One region of the Halomonas sp. PAMB 3232 genome, then DNA from elsewhere that is predicted to be linked to it. Evidence: predicted binding sites of a transcription regulator. Region 1 holds the regulator's gene; the other holds the start of a gene.
The links. The regulator FNR, encoded in region 1, switches genes on or off when oxygen is low (the NO sensors DNR and NnrR bind a similar motif). The targets are predictions, from matches to a motif close to TTGATNTANATCAA.

Region 1 (7,400 bases):
TTCAGCCGAGCTTCACGACGTCAAACAGAAGCGCGAATTCAACAAGTTGCAGAAAAGGCTTCGGCGCGAGGTCGGCAACGCCATTCTCGATTACAACATGATCGACGAAGGCGACCGGGTGATGGTGTGCCTGTCCGGCGGCAAGGACAGCTACACCATGCTCGAGATTTTGCGCAATCTGCAGCGCAACGCGCCGGTGAACTTTTCGCTGGTGGCGGTGAATCTCGATCAGAAGCAGCCGGGGTTCCCCGAGCACGTGCTGCCGCGCTACCTCGACGCCCAGGGCGTGGAGTACCACATCCTCGAGCGCGATACCTACTCGGTGGTGAAGGAGAAAACGCCGGAGGGCAAGACCACCTGCGCGCTCTGCTCACGGCTCAGACGCGGCTCGCTCTACGGCTTCGCCGAGGAGATCGGTGCGACCAAGATCGCGCTGGGCCATCACCGCGAAGACATTCTCGAAACGCTGTTTTTGAACATGTTCTTCGGCGGCTCGCTAAAGTCCATGCCGCCGAAACTGCTCTCTGATGACGGCAAGAACATCGTCATTCGCCCGCTGGCTTACTGCAAGGAAGCGGACATCGCCGAGTTCTCGCGGCTGATGGAATTTCCGATCATTCCCTGCAACCTGTGCGGCTCGCAGCCGAACATGCAGCGCCAGGAGGTCAAGAAGATGCTCGCCGAGTGGAACAGGAAATTCCCGGGTCGGCTCGAAAGCATGTTCAAGGCGGTCACCAACGTGGCGCCTTCGCAGCTGGCCGACCGCGCGCTTTTTGACTTCCAGGGGCTCGAGGCCAAACAGGCCGAACTCAAGGCCGGGCGTATTTCGGCGCTCAACCTGGGCTGATCCAGCGTCAGTTTACCGCTTCCTCATCGGCCAGGGTAATGAGCCTGGCCATGTCCAGAATGTTCACTTCCCGCCCGGATACCGCGACGACCTGCTGGCTTTGAAGGCGGCTCAGAATGCGGCTGACCGTCTCGACGGCCAAGCCAAGGTAGTTGCCGATATCCGCCCGCGCCATGGAGAGGCGAAAGCTGTAGGGCGAGTAGCCGCGGCGGCGAAAGCGATCCGAGAGCGTCGTGAGAAAGGTCGCCAGGCGCTGGTCGGCGGTCTTGCGCGATAAAAGGCGCATCATGCGCCGGTCGTCGCGAAGCTCCTTGCTCATGCTGCGATAAAGCTGGGTCCTGAGTTCGGGAAGCTCTTCGGAAAGCGTGTCCAGATGCTTGAAGGGAATTTCGCACACGGTGGTGGTTTCCAGCGCAATTACGCTGCCCGGGTAGGTCTCTTCGTCGATGCCGTCGAGGCCCACCAGCTCGCTTGGCAGATAGAAGTTGGTGAGCTGCTCAAAGCCCGAGCCTTCGCTGGTGACCTGCTTGAGACTGCCCGAGCGCACCGCAAAGACGCTCGAAAAACGCTCGCCCTGATGAAACAGCGCCTCGCCCTTTTTAAGCGGCGCGCGGCGGCGAATGATCGCGTCGAACTGGCTGATATCCTCGATCTGAAGCGCCAGCGGCAGGCACAGCGAGCTCAGGCTACAGGTCTGACAGCGAGGGGCTTGCAAAAGCGCCGAGCGCTGGCGGGCGGGAGTCGACATTACCATCTCCTTATAAACCGTAGGTGCCCATTATAGGATTCTTGAGTAGCGCTGGGCGAGCGGCGCCGACAGATGAGCGTCGAAGGCCATCGCCAGATGGCGGATCAACAGTCGCCCGATTGGCGTCACGTTCAACACCGCGCCCGTGCGCTCGATCAAACCGTCACGTTCGGCCTGGGCGAGCCGTGACAGCGCATCAGCAAAGTAAGCCTCGGCGTCGATGTCAAAGCGCGCGCTGATCAAGGCCAGGTCCAGGCGCATATCGCACATCAGCCGCTCGATCACCGCGCGGCGAATCAGATCGTCCTGGCTCAAGCGAAGGCCCTTGCAGGTCGCCAGTCGCCCCTCATCGAGCGCCGCGGCGTAGTCGTCGAGCTTGACCGGGTTTTGCGCGTAAACGTCATCGATACGCGAAATGGCCGACACGCCCAGCCCGATCAGATCGCACTGCGCGTGGCTCGAGTAGCCCTGGAAGTTACGCGCAAGCGTGCCCTCGCGCTGGGCGATCGCCAGGCTGTCCTCGGGCAGGGCGAAGTGATCCATGCCGATATGCACGTAGCCCGCACTGGCCAGCATTTCGATGCTTTTACGCAACATGGCGAGTTTTTCGTCAGCGCCGGGAAGCTCGGCTTCATCGATGCGCCGCTGCGGCGCGAAGCGCGCGGGCAGGTGGGCGTAGTTGAAAAGCGAAAGCCTGGCCGGCCCCAGCTCGATCACCTGAGAGAGCGTATCGGCAAAGCGGCGCTCGCTCTGGCGTGGAAGGCCATAAATCAAATCCACGTTGAGCGAGCCAAAGCCGAGCCGGTGCGCCTCGTCCATCAGCGTTTCGGTCAGCTGCCTTGGCTGGACGCGGTTGATGGCGCGCTGCACGTCCGGGTCCAGGTCCTGCACACCCAGGCTCAGTCGGTTGAAGCCGAGCGACTGCAGATGGCGCAGGGTGAACACGTCCGCCTCGCGCGGGTCGATCTCGATGGCGTAATCGCGGTGCGGGTCGCTCGAGAGCCCGAAGCGGGCATCCAATCGATCGATCAAATCGCCCATTTGCGACAGCGTCAAAAAGGTTGGCGTGCCGCCGCCCCAGTGAAGCTGCTCGACCGGGCGCGAGGTGTCCACGTGGCGCGCGGCGAGCACCATCTCCCGGTCGAGCCGCGAAAGGTACGGCTCGGCGAGCTGACGGTTTTTGGTGGCGATCTTGTTGCAGGCGCAGTAGAAGCAGATCTTCTCGCAAAACGGGATGTGCACGTAGAGCGAAAGCGCCCGGCCGCTTGGGTTGCTGCGCGAAAGCGCCTGGGTGAAGTCATCACACGTGAAGCCGTCGTGAAAGGCAAGCGCCGTTGGGTAGGAGGTGTAGCGCGGCCCGCTCGTGTCGTAACGGCGCACGAGCGCCTCGTCCCAAACGGGGGCAAAGGGGGCAGCGGTTGCGTGGGCGCAGGTCGGCATGGAAGCTCCCGGTCAGAGAAACGAACGCCAGGTTCGTTCGATGGCGGCCTAAAAGATACCCCGGCGCGCTTGGCGGCTTCTTGCGTCAGGTCAAGAAAGCCCGACAAACGCGCCGGGCAAACGCTCAGTGATGTGCCGCCTGGGGCCAGAGCGTCCCGAGCTGGTAGAGTGCGAAGCTGATGATGACGAGCGCGGCCAGGGTGCGGGTGGCGGGGTGGCGAATGAGGTTTGAAAGTGCTCGCGCGGCCAGGCCAGTAGCCAGCAGTGCCGGCAGCGTTCCCAAACCAAAGGCGCCCATCAACAGCGCCCCCTGGGCCGGGGCGGCGGTGGCCATGCTCCAGGCGAGCATCGAGTACACCAGCCCGCAGGGCAGCCAACCCCAGAGCGCGCCGAGCGCCACCGCCTGGGGCAGGCGCACCACCGGCATCAGCCGCCGGCCCAGCGGCTCGATGACGCGCCAAAGCCTTCGCCCCAGCCCTTCCAGCGCCAAAAGCCCCTTCCACCAGTTGGCGATATAGAGCGCCATGAGGATCAGCATCACCGCGGCGAAGGCCTCGAGCACCACTCGCGCGGCGGGGGCGAGGGTGATCAGCGTGCCGAGCGCGGCGGCAAGTGTCCCGGCCACCATGTAGCTTGCGATGCGCCCGAGGTTGTAGCCCAGCATCAACCCGGCCATGCGCGCGGGGCGGCGCATGCTCGGCGGCACCGCAAAGGCCAAAGCACTCATGATGCCGCCGCACATGCCGATGCAGTGTGCCCCGCCGAGCAGGCCAAATACCCAGGCGGCAAGCAGCGGGGGTAGATCGAAGCCGGTGGGGTTCACCGGCGCGGCTCGTCGCGCTCGGCGGGCGCTTTTGCCCGGCGGCGACTGGGGGGTGCGGCCAGGTCGTCATCGAACAGGATGCGATGGGCGGGGCCGTCGAGGTCGTCGAACTGATCGTTGCTCACCGCCCAGAAAAATGCCCAGACGGCCAGCGCCAGCAGTAAAAGCGACAGCGGAATCAACAGATAAAGACTCGTCATGCGGGCTCCCAGTGATGAGCGGGCAGATGCTGACGGCGACCGCGCGCGCCGTGTTTCAGCCGCAGGGCGTTGCCGACGACCACCAGCGAGCTCAGCGACATGCCGAGCGCGGCAAGCCAGGGCGGCACGAGGCCGAGTGCGGCCAGCGGCAGCGCCAAACCGTTGTAAGCGACCGACCAGGCGATGTTCTGGCGCATCACCCGGCGGGTGGCACGGGCAAGCGAGAGCGCCTCGACCACGCGGACCAGACGCGGGCTCAGTAGCAGCGCGTCGGCCCGGGTCTGGGCCAGATCCGTGGCGCCGTTCATCGCCAGCGCCACGTCGGCCCCGGCCAGCACCGGTACGTCGTTGATGCCGTCGCCGACCATCAACACCCGCTCGCCTTTGGTCTGTAACGCTTGGATGCGCGCAAGCTTCTCTTCAGGCGTGGCGCGGGCCTGCCAGGTCGTGATGCCGAGCGTTTGGGCCAGCGCTTGGACGGGAGCGCGTTCGTCGCCGGAAAGTAGCTCGACGTCGAGACCGAGCGCCTGGAGCCTGGCCACGGTCTCGGCGGCGTCGTCGCGCAGGGTGTCTTCGAGGCGAAACCAGGCGCTTGGGATATAAGCGCCGTCGGCGCCTTCCCGGCTGAGTAACAGCCACTGGCCGGGCCCGGGCGGTGTGATGTCGCCCGCGGCGAACGCCGCCCGACCCAAGCGCCAGCGCTTGCCGTCGAGCGTGGCGCCAAGGCCCTGATTGGGGTGACGCACGACGTCGCAGGCGCTGAGCGCCGGCTCGCGAAACGGGCGAAACGCCGAGGCGATCGGGTGTTCTGAGTGCGCCTCGATGGCGGCGGCGATCTGCCGGGCGTGGGGCTCGCTTAACGCGCCGAGCGTTTGAGTCGCGGCCAGGCGCATCTCGCCGTGGGTAAGCGTGCCGGTCTTGTCGAACACCACGCGGGTCACGCCGGCAAGCGCCTCCAGCGCGTCGGCCCGGGTGATCAGTACGCCGCGCCGGTAAAGCGCGGCGTGGCCGGTCGCCAGTGCGGTGGGCGCGGCCAGCGCCAGTGCGCAGGGGCAGGTGACCACCAGTACCGAAAGCGTCACCCAGAACGCCCGGTCAGGGTCGATGAATAGCCAGGCGGTGGCCACGCAAAGCGTGACCAGTAAAAGGCGCAGCACGAAGCGGTGCGCCATGGTGTCGGCAATACGGGCAAGCCGCGGGCGGTGCGCGAACGCCCGGTCGGTCAGGTCGAGCACGCTGTTGATCGTCGACTCACGCCCGGCGTGGGTGACGCGCACGATCAGCGCGTTCTCCACGTTTTGGCTGCCGCCGATGACGCGCCCGCCGGGGCGTCTGGTCACCGGCAAAAACTCACCGGTCAGCATCGACTCATCGAGACTCGATTCGCCCTGCTCGATGATGCCGTCGGCGGGCACCGTGGCGCCCGGGTTCACTCTCACGCGCTCGCCGGCCTTGAGAAGACTCGCCGGCACCACCCGCTCCGCGCCGTCGTCCTCCAGGCGCAGCGCGGCGGCGGGCAGGGCGTGGCTCAGCGCGTTGCCGCCGGCGCGCCGGGTGCGCGCTTCGATATGGCGGCTCAACAGCAAAAAGAAGGTGAACATGGCGATGGAGTCGAAATAGACGTCGCCCTGGCCCTTGAACACCGCGTAGACGCTGGCGCCATAGGCAAGCATCAGCGCGAGTGCCACCGGCACCTCCATGGTGAGCCGCCGGTGGGCAAGCGCGTTGGCGGCAGCGCGAAAAAACGGCCAGGCGGAGAAGGCTACCACCGGCGTGGTCAGCGAGAGCGACAGCCAGTGAAATAGCGCGAAGAAGTGATCGCCAAGCTCGTTTGGCCCCGCCACGTAGAGCGGGACCGAGAACATCACCACCTGCATCATGCCCACGGCGGCCACGATCAGCCGGCGCACGCTCATGCGTGCCTCCCGCTTCTGGCGGGCCAGCGCCCGATCTGGCTCGAAGGGCATGGCCTCGTAGCCGATCGCGGCCAGCTCGGCAAAAATGTGTGAGGGCGCGAGTATGGCCGGGTCCCAGCTCACCCGCAGGCGGTGCTCGGTCAGATTCACCGCGCTGCCGGTGATGCCTTCCAGTGCGTTCAGATGGTGCTCGATCAGCCAGGCGCAGGCGGCGCAGGTGATGTTCTCCACCGCCAACGTGGCGCTGACATCGCGCTCGCGCGGATGAACGAACTGCGCCTGCAGCTCCGGGTGATCGAACGCCGTCCAGGTCTCGGCACGGGCGCGGTCGTCCGCCGGGCGGGGGGAGAGCTCGGTGCGGTAGCGGTAGTAGCCTTCGAGCCCGCCTTCGACGATGGCGTGGGCCACCGCCTCGCAGCCCGGGCAGCAAAGCGGTTTGGCCGCACCGTCCAGGGTGATCGTCCAGGAGGCGCCGGCGGGCACCGGCGCGCCGCAGTGGTAACACGCCGCGCTCACGGCGCCCCCGCCGGGGCCAAACGTACCGCGGCGTCGCTTGGCAGGGTAATCTCGCCGTTGAGCCGCCAATCCGGCGCCTGGCTCGGCGCAAGCGTCACGTAGCGCCGGTAGGCAAGCCCCACCGGGGCCTGGCCGACGTAATGGCCGCCCCGGCGGTGGGTCAGCGTCAGGCGCACGTCGCGCTCGTCCCGGGTGGGGTGAATCAGGCTGAGCGCCAGTGCGCTCGGTCGCGCCTGGCCTTCGAGGTCGAGCACCACGTCCTGGGTCACCGGATCGACGTAGAGCGTCGCGGAAAGATTGAGCGCCTCGGCGCGTTCGGCCTTTTCGAGCACCGCGTTGATCATCTTGCCGTGTTCGAAATAGTCCTCCTGCACCACCATGCCGTCGAAGGTGTTGAGCGCCACGACCGCAAAGGCCACGCTCATCAGCATCGACGAGAGCAAAAGCGTCAGCAAGCACCAGGGCCAGAACTGACGATACCAGGGCGGCGGCGCGGGCTCGAACATGGCTTATCTCCTCTCACCGCTCAAAAAACGCGCCGGCCGCCGCGCCAGCGGCTCGCCCGACTCGGAGGCAAGCACGAAGCTGAACGGCTGGCTGGGGGAGGCGCCGGCGGGCGCACTCACGCTGACGACTCGGCTTGTAGAGCCGCCGCCGGGCACCTCGATCGCGCGGGTGTCGAGCCGGGCGCCGGTAAGCGCCTCGACGCCCAGGCGGTAGGTATGCGCCTGGCGGTCGTGGTTGCGCACCGTCAGCCGGTAGACGTTTTGAACCTCGCCGCCCTCGATGACGCTATAGAGCGTGCCGCGCGCGCGCTCGGCCTCGAGGCTTGCCGGCGCGCGCTGAGTGAGCGCCCACGTAAGCAGTGCGAGCGTGAGCGCCAGCAGCAAAAGCGCCCCCGCTCTGTAAC
Region 2 (7,400 bases), 190 kb from region 1:
CCGTCAGACAACCCAAGCGAGCTCATGATCCTTCCCGAAGACGAAAAGTGTAGCTCACAATCGAACGCGTGTAGTTTAACAAACCCGCACGCGGGTAATTGGCATTGAGTGACTAATCGCCGCCCTGCTCGGACGCCACGCGTGCCTGGCTCGAGCGATAGTTTTGCCACAGGGTCAGCGCCAGCAATCCAAGCGCCACGACCAGAAACGCCAGACTAATGGGGCGTGTGAAAAAGGGCGTCCAGTCCCCCTGGAAGGACTGCAGCCCACGGCGCAAATTGGCCTCGGCAATGGGCCCCAGAATGAGCCCCAGAATCACCGGCGCGGTACCAAAATCGTAGCGATTGAGAAAATACCCCAGCACGCCAAAACCAAGCATCAGATAGAGATTGAAAACATCGCCATCAACGCCGTAAACGCCGATGAAACAGAACACCAGAATGGCCGCCAGCAGCTGTTTTCTAGGCACCATCAGCACGCGAATGAACAGCTTGATGCCCAGACACATAATCAAGAGCATGAAGATGTTCGCCGCCAGGTACGCCAGGAAAATGCCGTAAACGGTGCCACTTTGATCGGCAAAAAGTAACGGCCCGGGCGTAATGCCCTGGATCATCAGGCCGCCCAGCAGCACCGCCGTGGCGGCTTCGCCGGGAATCCCCAGCGCCAGCGTCGGAATGAGTGCCCCGCCCAACAGCGCGTTATTGGCGCTTTCGACAGAGACGATGCCCGGTGCGTGCCCGGTGCCGAATTTATCCGGCGTTTTCGAGAACCGCCGCGTTTGATCGTAGGCGACCAGCGAGGCAATACTGCCCCCGGCGCCGGGTATCGGCCCGACCACCGACCCCGAAACGATGCCCACCAAAACCGCTTTCCAGTGCGTCAACGTTTCGATGAACCGCGGGCGGGCAATATCGATCCGATGGGTGCTCTGCTTCATTCGCTCGTTCGGGTCGTACTCGAAGGTATCCTTGAGCACTTGGGACACCGCGAACAAGCCAATCAAGGCGGGCAGCAGATTGACTCCGGTCAGCAGCGAGAGCTCATCGAACGTAAAGCGCCCCACGCCGGTGATGGGGTCGGTGCCGATCGTCGAGATAAAAAAGCCGATGATACCGGCGATCAGCCCCTTGATCAGCGACTTGCCCGCCACGGACGCGATGATGACGAGACCAAAGATACTCAGAGAGAAGTACTCTGCCGGCCCGAACCGCAGGGCGAATTCGGCGATGGGCGGCGCCAGCAGGCTGAGAATCACCATGCTGGCAACACCGCCAAAGAAGGACGCCACGATCGCCAGACCCAGCGCCCGCCCTGCTTCGCCTTTTTGCGCCATTGGAAAACCGTCGAAGGTGGTCGCCACCGACGAAGGCGTTCCGGGAATGTTGAGCAAAATGGCGGGGATCGAGCCGCTGGCCCCTGCCCCACAGAGCGCGCCCAGCAGCATGCCGATTCCCGCAACCGGCGGCATGCCGAAGGTCACGGGTAACAGCAGCGCGATCGCCATTGCCGAGGTCAACCCGGGTAGCGAACCCATGATGATGCCCAGCAGCGTGCCGCCGGCGATCGCCAGCAAGGTGCTCAGCTGAAGCACCATGCCCAGGCCTTCGAGATAACCGGAAATCATGTAAGCCTCCTAAATATCAACTCGAGGATGTCCGGTCACGTCGGGAGCGGAATTTGGAAAAGATCGGTAAAGACGTAAAAAATACAGCCCGCCAGTACGACCGAGAAAATCAGTGCGAACAAAACCGACAGCCCTTTTTTCGGCGCCGACAGCGTCGTCCAGGTACCGCTAATCACGGTCAGCCCCATCACGCATAAAAAGATGAATAGCGCTGTGCTGGCGATGTAGCCAAGCCGTTCGAACGTATAGATATACGCAACGAGCGCGGCAATGATGAACCCCCACTGGGCCACACCGCGCGCCGGAGAAGTGGCGCTGGAAGATGGCTCGGCGCCACGTTTGCTCCGCCACTGCCGGGTATCCTTGATCAGGCAGGGAATGGCCAGAATAAACACGAGGGCAGACAGAAACTGCGGAAAAAAAGAGGCCGACAGATCGCCGGGTATGTCGACGTTGGGCAAGGCCGACGCCGCGACGAACGCACTTGCCGACACGATCAGCAGGAAAATATCAAACAGCGGCTTTCCAATATCACGTTCCATACGATTACCTGGCAACTTTTATACCCAAGCGAGAAACGCCTGGTACAGCCACGCTGTCAGGCACGGGGTGCCCAACAGCGCATGGGGGTCGCGATTACTGAGCCAGATCACCCGCGGCTTCGCGCATGATAGTGGCCGATTCATCGATAAAGGCGTCGAGTTCTTCACCATAAAGCGGTGCAAGCTCTGTCCCCAGATTGTTCGCCGTTTCTTCATAGGAGCCGTCTTCGACGATCTGCTGAATGGCGGCGACCCACGCCTCTTCCACTTCATCCGGCAGACCTTTCGGGCCTACGATGCCGCGCCATACGGTCAGCGTCAGGTCATAACCGGACTCCTGGAACGTCGGCACGTCTGGCAGGTTGTCGCTGCGCTCGGCGTAGGTGGTGGCGAGCGCGTTCAAGCGGCCTGACTCGAGCGCGGAGCGAAGCTCGGCACCGCCCAACACGACGGCTTCGACGTGCCCGCCCATGGCAGCGGAAATGGCTTCCGAGCCGCCCGGGTAGGGAATCAGGTTGAACGTGGTATCCGTACGATCGGCGATGGCGTTGGCGGTGATATAGGCCGACGAGCCAACGCCGGAAGAGCCAACGCGAATGGACCCAGCCGAAGCCGCTTCTACCAGGCTTTCGAGATCCTGGTAGGGGCTGTCGCTGCTGACCGCGACCAGGTAGGGCTCTTCAACGATCTTGGCGATGAAATCGAAATCATCGTGGGTGAACGCCACGTTGCCCATCGCCTCGAGTGTGAGCATCGCGTTGCTGGCTGCCAGCAGCGTGTAGCCGTCCGCCGGCGAGGCAACGGCGCGCGACATGCCGACCGCACCACCGCCACCGGCGATGTTACGAATCACCAGCGTTTGGCCCAGCTGCTCTTCGATCAAGGGCTGAAGCGCACGCACGAACGTATCGTTACCGCCGCCGGCAGAGAACGGTACGATCATGCTGATGTTTTTGGTGGGGTAATCCGCAGCCGCCTGGCCTGCGGCCACCATCGTGATGGCGAGCGTGACACTACCGAGTAGCTTTTTCATTGTTGATTGACCTCTTACTCAGGTTGAAAAACCCGGATAGTGAGCGAGTCATATCCGGGCATCGACGGTTAGCGAACCAGCGCTGGGCGCTTGGGATCGAACGTCCATCCGTCGATCAGGTACTGCATGGCCGTGGCATCGTTGCGGCCACCGGCGGGTAGGCTGCGATAAAGCGCGTGGGCTTTCTCGATTTCGGCCATGTCGATGTCGATGCCAAGCCCTGGCGCATCGGTGACCGCCACCTGGCCGTTTTTGATTTCCGGCGGATTGTGCGTCAAACGCGCATCGCCTTCCTGCCAGATCCAGTGCGTATCCAGCGCCGTCGTGCGCCCAACCGCGGCGGCACCCACGTGGGCAAACATGGCCAGCGAAATATCGAAGTGATTGTTGGAGTGGGAACCCCAGGTCATGCCATGGTCCTGGCATAGTTGCGAGACGCGCACCGCGCCAGACAGCGTCCAGAAGTGTGGATCCGCCAGCGGAATATCGACCGAGCGCAGCATCAGCGCGTGCGCCATTTCACGCCAGTTCGTCGCCACCATATTGGTGGCCACCGGCAGGCCCGTTGCATGACGGAACTCGGCGAGAATCTCGCGGCCCGAGAATCCCTGCTCCGCTCCGCACGGGTCTTCGGCGTAGGCGATGACGCCATGCAGGTTCTTGCACAGCGTGATCGCTTCCTGAAGTGACCAGGCGCCGTTGGGATCGATCGTGGTGCGCGCTTCGGGAAACGCGTTGTGTAGCGCGGTGACCGCCTCGATCTCCTGCTCGCCGGGAAGCGCCCCGCCCTTGAGCTTGAAATCCTTGAAGCCGTAGCGGTCATGAGCCGCTTGCGCGAGTTCGACGACCCCCTGCGGGGTCATGGCCGCCTCGTCGCGCAGGCGATACCAGTCGTGGTTAAGCCCCTGCGTACCCCGCCGGAAATCCAGCGGTGTCGAATGCCCTTCTCCGATAAAGAAGAGATAGCCCAGCACATCGACCGCGTCGCGCTGTTTGCCGTTGCCCAATAGCTCCGCCACGGGCACGCCCAAGAACTTGCCCATCAGGTCAAGCAGCGCGGCTTCAAGTGCCGCGACGGCGTTGATGCGAAGCTCGAACGTCCAGGATCCCTTGCCAAAATCCTCGAAGTCAGCGCTCTGGCCATCACGGTTGAGTGAGGCGACCAGCGAGCGCAGCTTGCCAAGGGACTGACCCACGACCAGCGCGCGCGCTTTCTCCAGCGACTGTTGAATCGTATCGCCGCCGGGCGCTTCACCCACGCCAACGTTGCCGGCGCTATCCGTGAGGATAATCAGGTTACGGGTGAAATACGGGGAATGGGCGCCACCGATATTGAGCAGCATGCTGTCACGTCCGGCAACGGGAATGACACGCATGTCGGTGATAGTGGGCGTATTGGGGGTGGGCATACACGTCTCCATCGATCCATGCGCGCATGAACCATCATTTGCATTCGCCGGGCAACGACGGGCAGGCCGCGCTACCCGGCGATTTTTTCAAACGCTTAGAGCGACTTGGCGTTCTCGACGAGCTTTTTCAGCTGACCGACTTGATCGCTGTTGGGCATGGTCAACGGCGCGCGTACGCGGCCACCGGGGTAGCCCACGATGTCAGCGCCGGCCTTGATCAGGCTCACCGCGTAGCCAGGCGTGGTGTCGCGAAGCGTGACGAACGGAATGAAGAACTCGCGCGTGGCCTTGGCAACGAACTCGCTGTCGCCCTGACGCAGCGCCTTGTAAAACTTGACGGCCATGTCGGGTACGAAGTTGAAGACCGCAGACGAGTAGGTGCTCACGCCGATCGCCAGGTACGCTTCGGCGATGATTTCGGCCGTCGGTACGCCGCCCACGTAGCCAAGGCGGTCGCCCAGCGTCTTGATGGTGATGTTGAGCGCCTGCATGTCGCCCTTGCCATCTTTCAAACCGATCAGATTGTCGCACTGGTCGGCCAGCGACTTGACGGCGTTGACGTTCAAATAGCCGTTGGCGCGGTTGTAATAGATAACGCCCAGGTCCGTCGACTGGCAGACGCTCGCCGCATACTCGACGATGCCTTCCTGAGAGCACTCGGTCAGGTAAGGAGGCATCAGCAGGATACCGTCGGCGCCGGCTTCCTGAGCGATCTTCGCGTGCTGCTGGGCAAGCTCGGCGCTTTGGCCGGCACTGGCGATAATCGGCACGTGGCCACCGATCGTTTCGACCGCAACTTCGACGATTTCGCGGAACTCGTCCAGGGTGATGTTGAAAAACTCGCCCGTACCACCGGCGACAAACAGCGCAGAGACTTCATACTCCTTCAACCACAGCAAGCGCTTGCGATAGCTGTCGGCATCGAATTTGCCATTGGCATCGAAGTCGGTCACCGGGAATGACAGCAGGCCATCGGTAATGGAGGCTTTAAGCTCTTGTTTAGAAAAATTCATTACAAATCCTCTTGTTAGTTTAGCAAGCTAACGTAGCTGACGATGGTGCAATGCCCCAACGCAGGGCGCTCGAAACGAGGGCAGCAGCAGTATATTGGTGCATATTGTCATACATCATACAAATACACCTCTAGACTTTAGGCTAATCCTTCATGAACTCAAAATGAGTCCTGGTATTTTCCCTGGCTAACCGGCCGATCGCTTCATAATACGGCTGTAGTAGCTCGACAAGGCGCTTTTCATGGAACACCTAAAGGCTAATACTCGGCGCTTACGGGTACCCGCTTCTTTCGAAGCGCTGACACGATCGACCAAACGATCAATGCAGCGATCATGGCGAAGAAAGTGGCGCTCACCGGCCTCTCGAGGAAGACCATCAAATCGCCACGGCTAAGCAGCATGGCGCGACGGAAGTTCTCCTCCATCAGCGGCCCCAAAATGAACCCGAGAAGCAAGGGCGCCGGCTCGAACCCCAACAGTAAAAACAGACATCCCATCACGCCAAACAGCGCGACCAGCACGATATCCATGTTCGAGTAATTAATGCTGTAAACGCCGATAACGATGAAAAGAATGATCGAGGGATAGAGAATCGGATAGGGTATCTTCAAAAGCCTTACCCACAAGCCGACCATCGGGATATTGAGAATCAAAAGCAGCACGTTCCCAATCAAAAAGCTGATGACCAGCCCCCAGAAAAGATCCGGACTATCGGAAATCACGTTGGGTCCAGGCGTAATGCCATGAATCAAAAGCGCCCCCAGCATCAGCGCCATGACCGCATCGCCGGGTATCCCCAGCGTCAGGGTAGGAATGAACGCTGACTGAGCGGCGGCGTTGTTGGCGCTCTCCGGCGCCGTGATTCCTTCGATGGCGCCCTTGCCAAATTTTTCCGGGTTTTTCGAAATTCGCTTTTCCACGGCATAGGCGATGAACGACCCTATCGAGGTGCCGGTTCCCGGCAATATACCGATGCCCGTTCCAATGCCCGTTCCCCTCAACATCGGGAAAATGCTCTCCTTGATATCGCGTCGAGTCGGCAGCAGCGATTTGAACGTGATCTTTTTGTCGTCTTTTATCTGGATCACTTTGCCAACGTTGGCCACCACCTCGGTGACGCCAAAAATGCCCATGGCAATGGCAACGATATTCAGGCCGTCATAAAGAAACGTGAAACCAAAGGTGTAGCGCTGAAGCCCGGTGCTTACATCGGTCCCCACCACGCCCAGGATGAGGCCGAACACGACCGCAGCCAGCCCTTTTGCCGGATTGCCCTGTACGAGAATCGCGGCCGCCACCAGCCCTAAAAGCATCATGGCGAAGTAATCGGCCGAGTTGAAAGCGACGGCGAAGTTGGCCAGCGGCGGGGCGAAGGCGGCCAGCACGATCACGGTAATAAAGCTTCCCACGAACGACGCGATCGTCGTCATGAATAGCGCAACGCCGGCCCGCCCGTCCTTGGTCATGGGATACCCATCAAGGCATACCACCGACGAAGAGGGCGTACCCGGCAGGTTCAACAAAATAGCGGCCGTCGACCCTCCGTATTGAGCGCCGTAATAAATACCGGCCAGCATGACCAGAGCCGTCGTGGCGGGCACGTAGTAGGTGAGCGGTAGCAGCATCGAGATGGCGGCCAGATGCCCCACCCCGGGAATGACGCCGATCAGCATCCCCACGGTGACGCCCAGCGCGCAGTACATGAGATTTTCGATGGTAAAAGCAACAGAGACCCCGAGCGCCAGGTTATTTAAAATTTCCATTAGAAACTCCAGG

Region 2: the regulator FNR is predicted to act here: its motif matches at 5,729-5,742, upstream of kdgD (5-dehydro-4-deoxyglucarate dehydratase).

Annotation. Positions count from the first base shown of each region.
Region 1 is NZ_CP134865.1:3,021,052-3,028,451, reverse strand. It holds gene ttcA (tRNA 2-thiocytidine(32) synthetase TtcA) at 1-847, shown strand, start outside; gene fnr (fumarate/nitrate reduction transcriptional regulator Fnr) at 855-1,595, opposite strand; gene hemN (oxygen-independent coproporphyrinogen III oxidase) at 1,626-3,035, opposite strand; gene RN346_RS13845 (sulfite exporter TauE/SafE family protein) at 3,160-3,858, opposite strand; gene ccoS (cbb3-type cytochrome oxidase assembly protein CcoS) at 3,855-4,058, opposite strand; gene RN346_RS13835 (heavy metal translocating P-type ATPase) at 4,055-6,490, opposite strand; gene RN346_RS13830 (FixH family protein) at 6,487-6,996, opposite strand; gene ccoG (cytochrome c oxidase accessory protein CcoG) at 7,000-7,400, opposite strand, start outside.
Region 2 is NZ_CP134865.1:2,835,627-2,843,026, forward strand. It holds gene RN346_RS12975 (tripartite tricarboxylate transporter permease) at 113-1,627, opposite strand; gene RN346_RS12980 (tripartite tricarboxylate transporter TctB family protein) at 1,663-2,169, opposite strand; gene RN346_RS12985 (tripartite tricarboxylate transporter substrate binding protein) at 2,264-3,202, opposite strand; gene RN346_RS12990 (enolase C-terminal domain-like protein) at 3,271-4,611, opposite strand; gene kdgD (5-dehydro-4-deoxyglucarate dehydratase) at 4,707-5,624, opposite strand; gene RN346_RS13000 (tripartite tricarboxylate transporter permease) at 5,882-7,387, opposite strand; gene RN346_RS13005 (tripartite tricarboxylate transporter TctB family protein) at 7,387-7,400, opposite strand, start outside.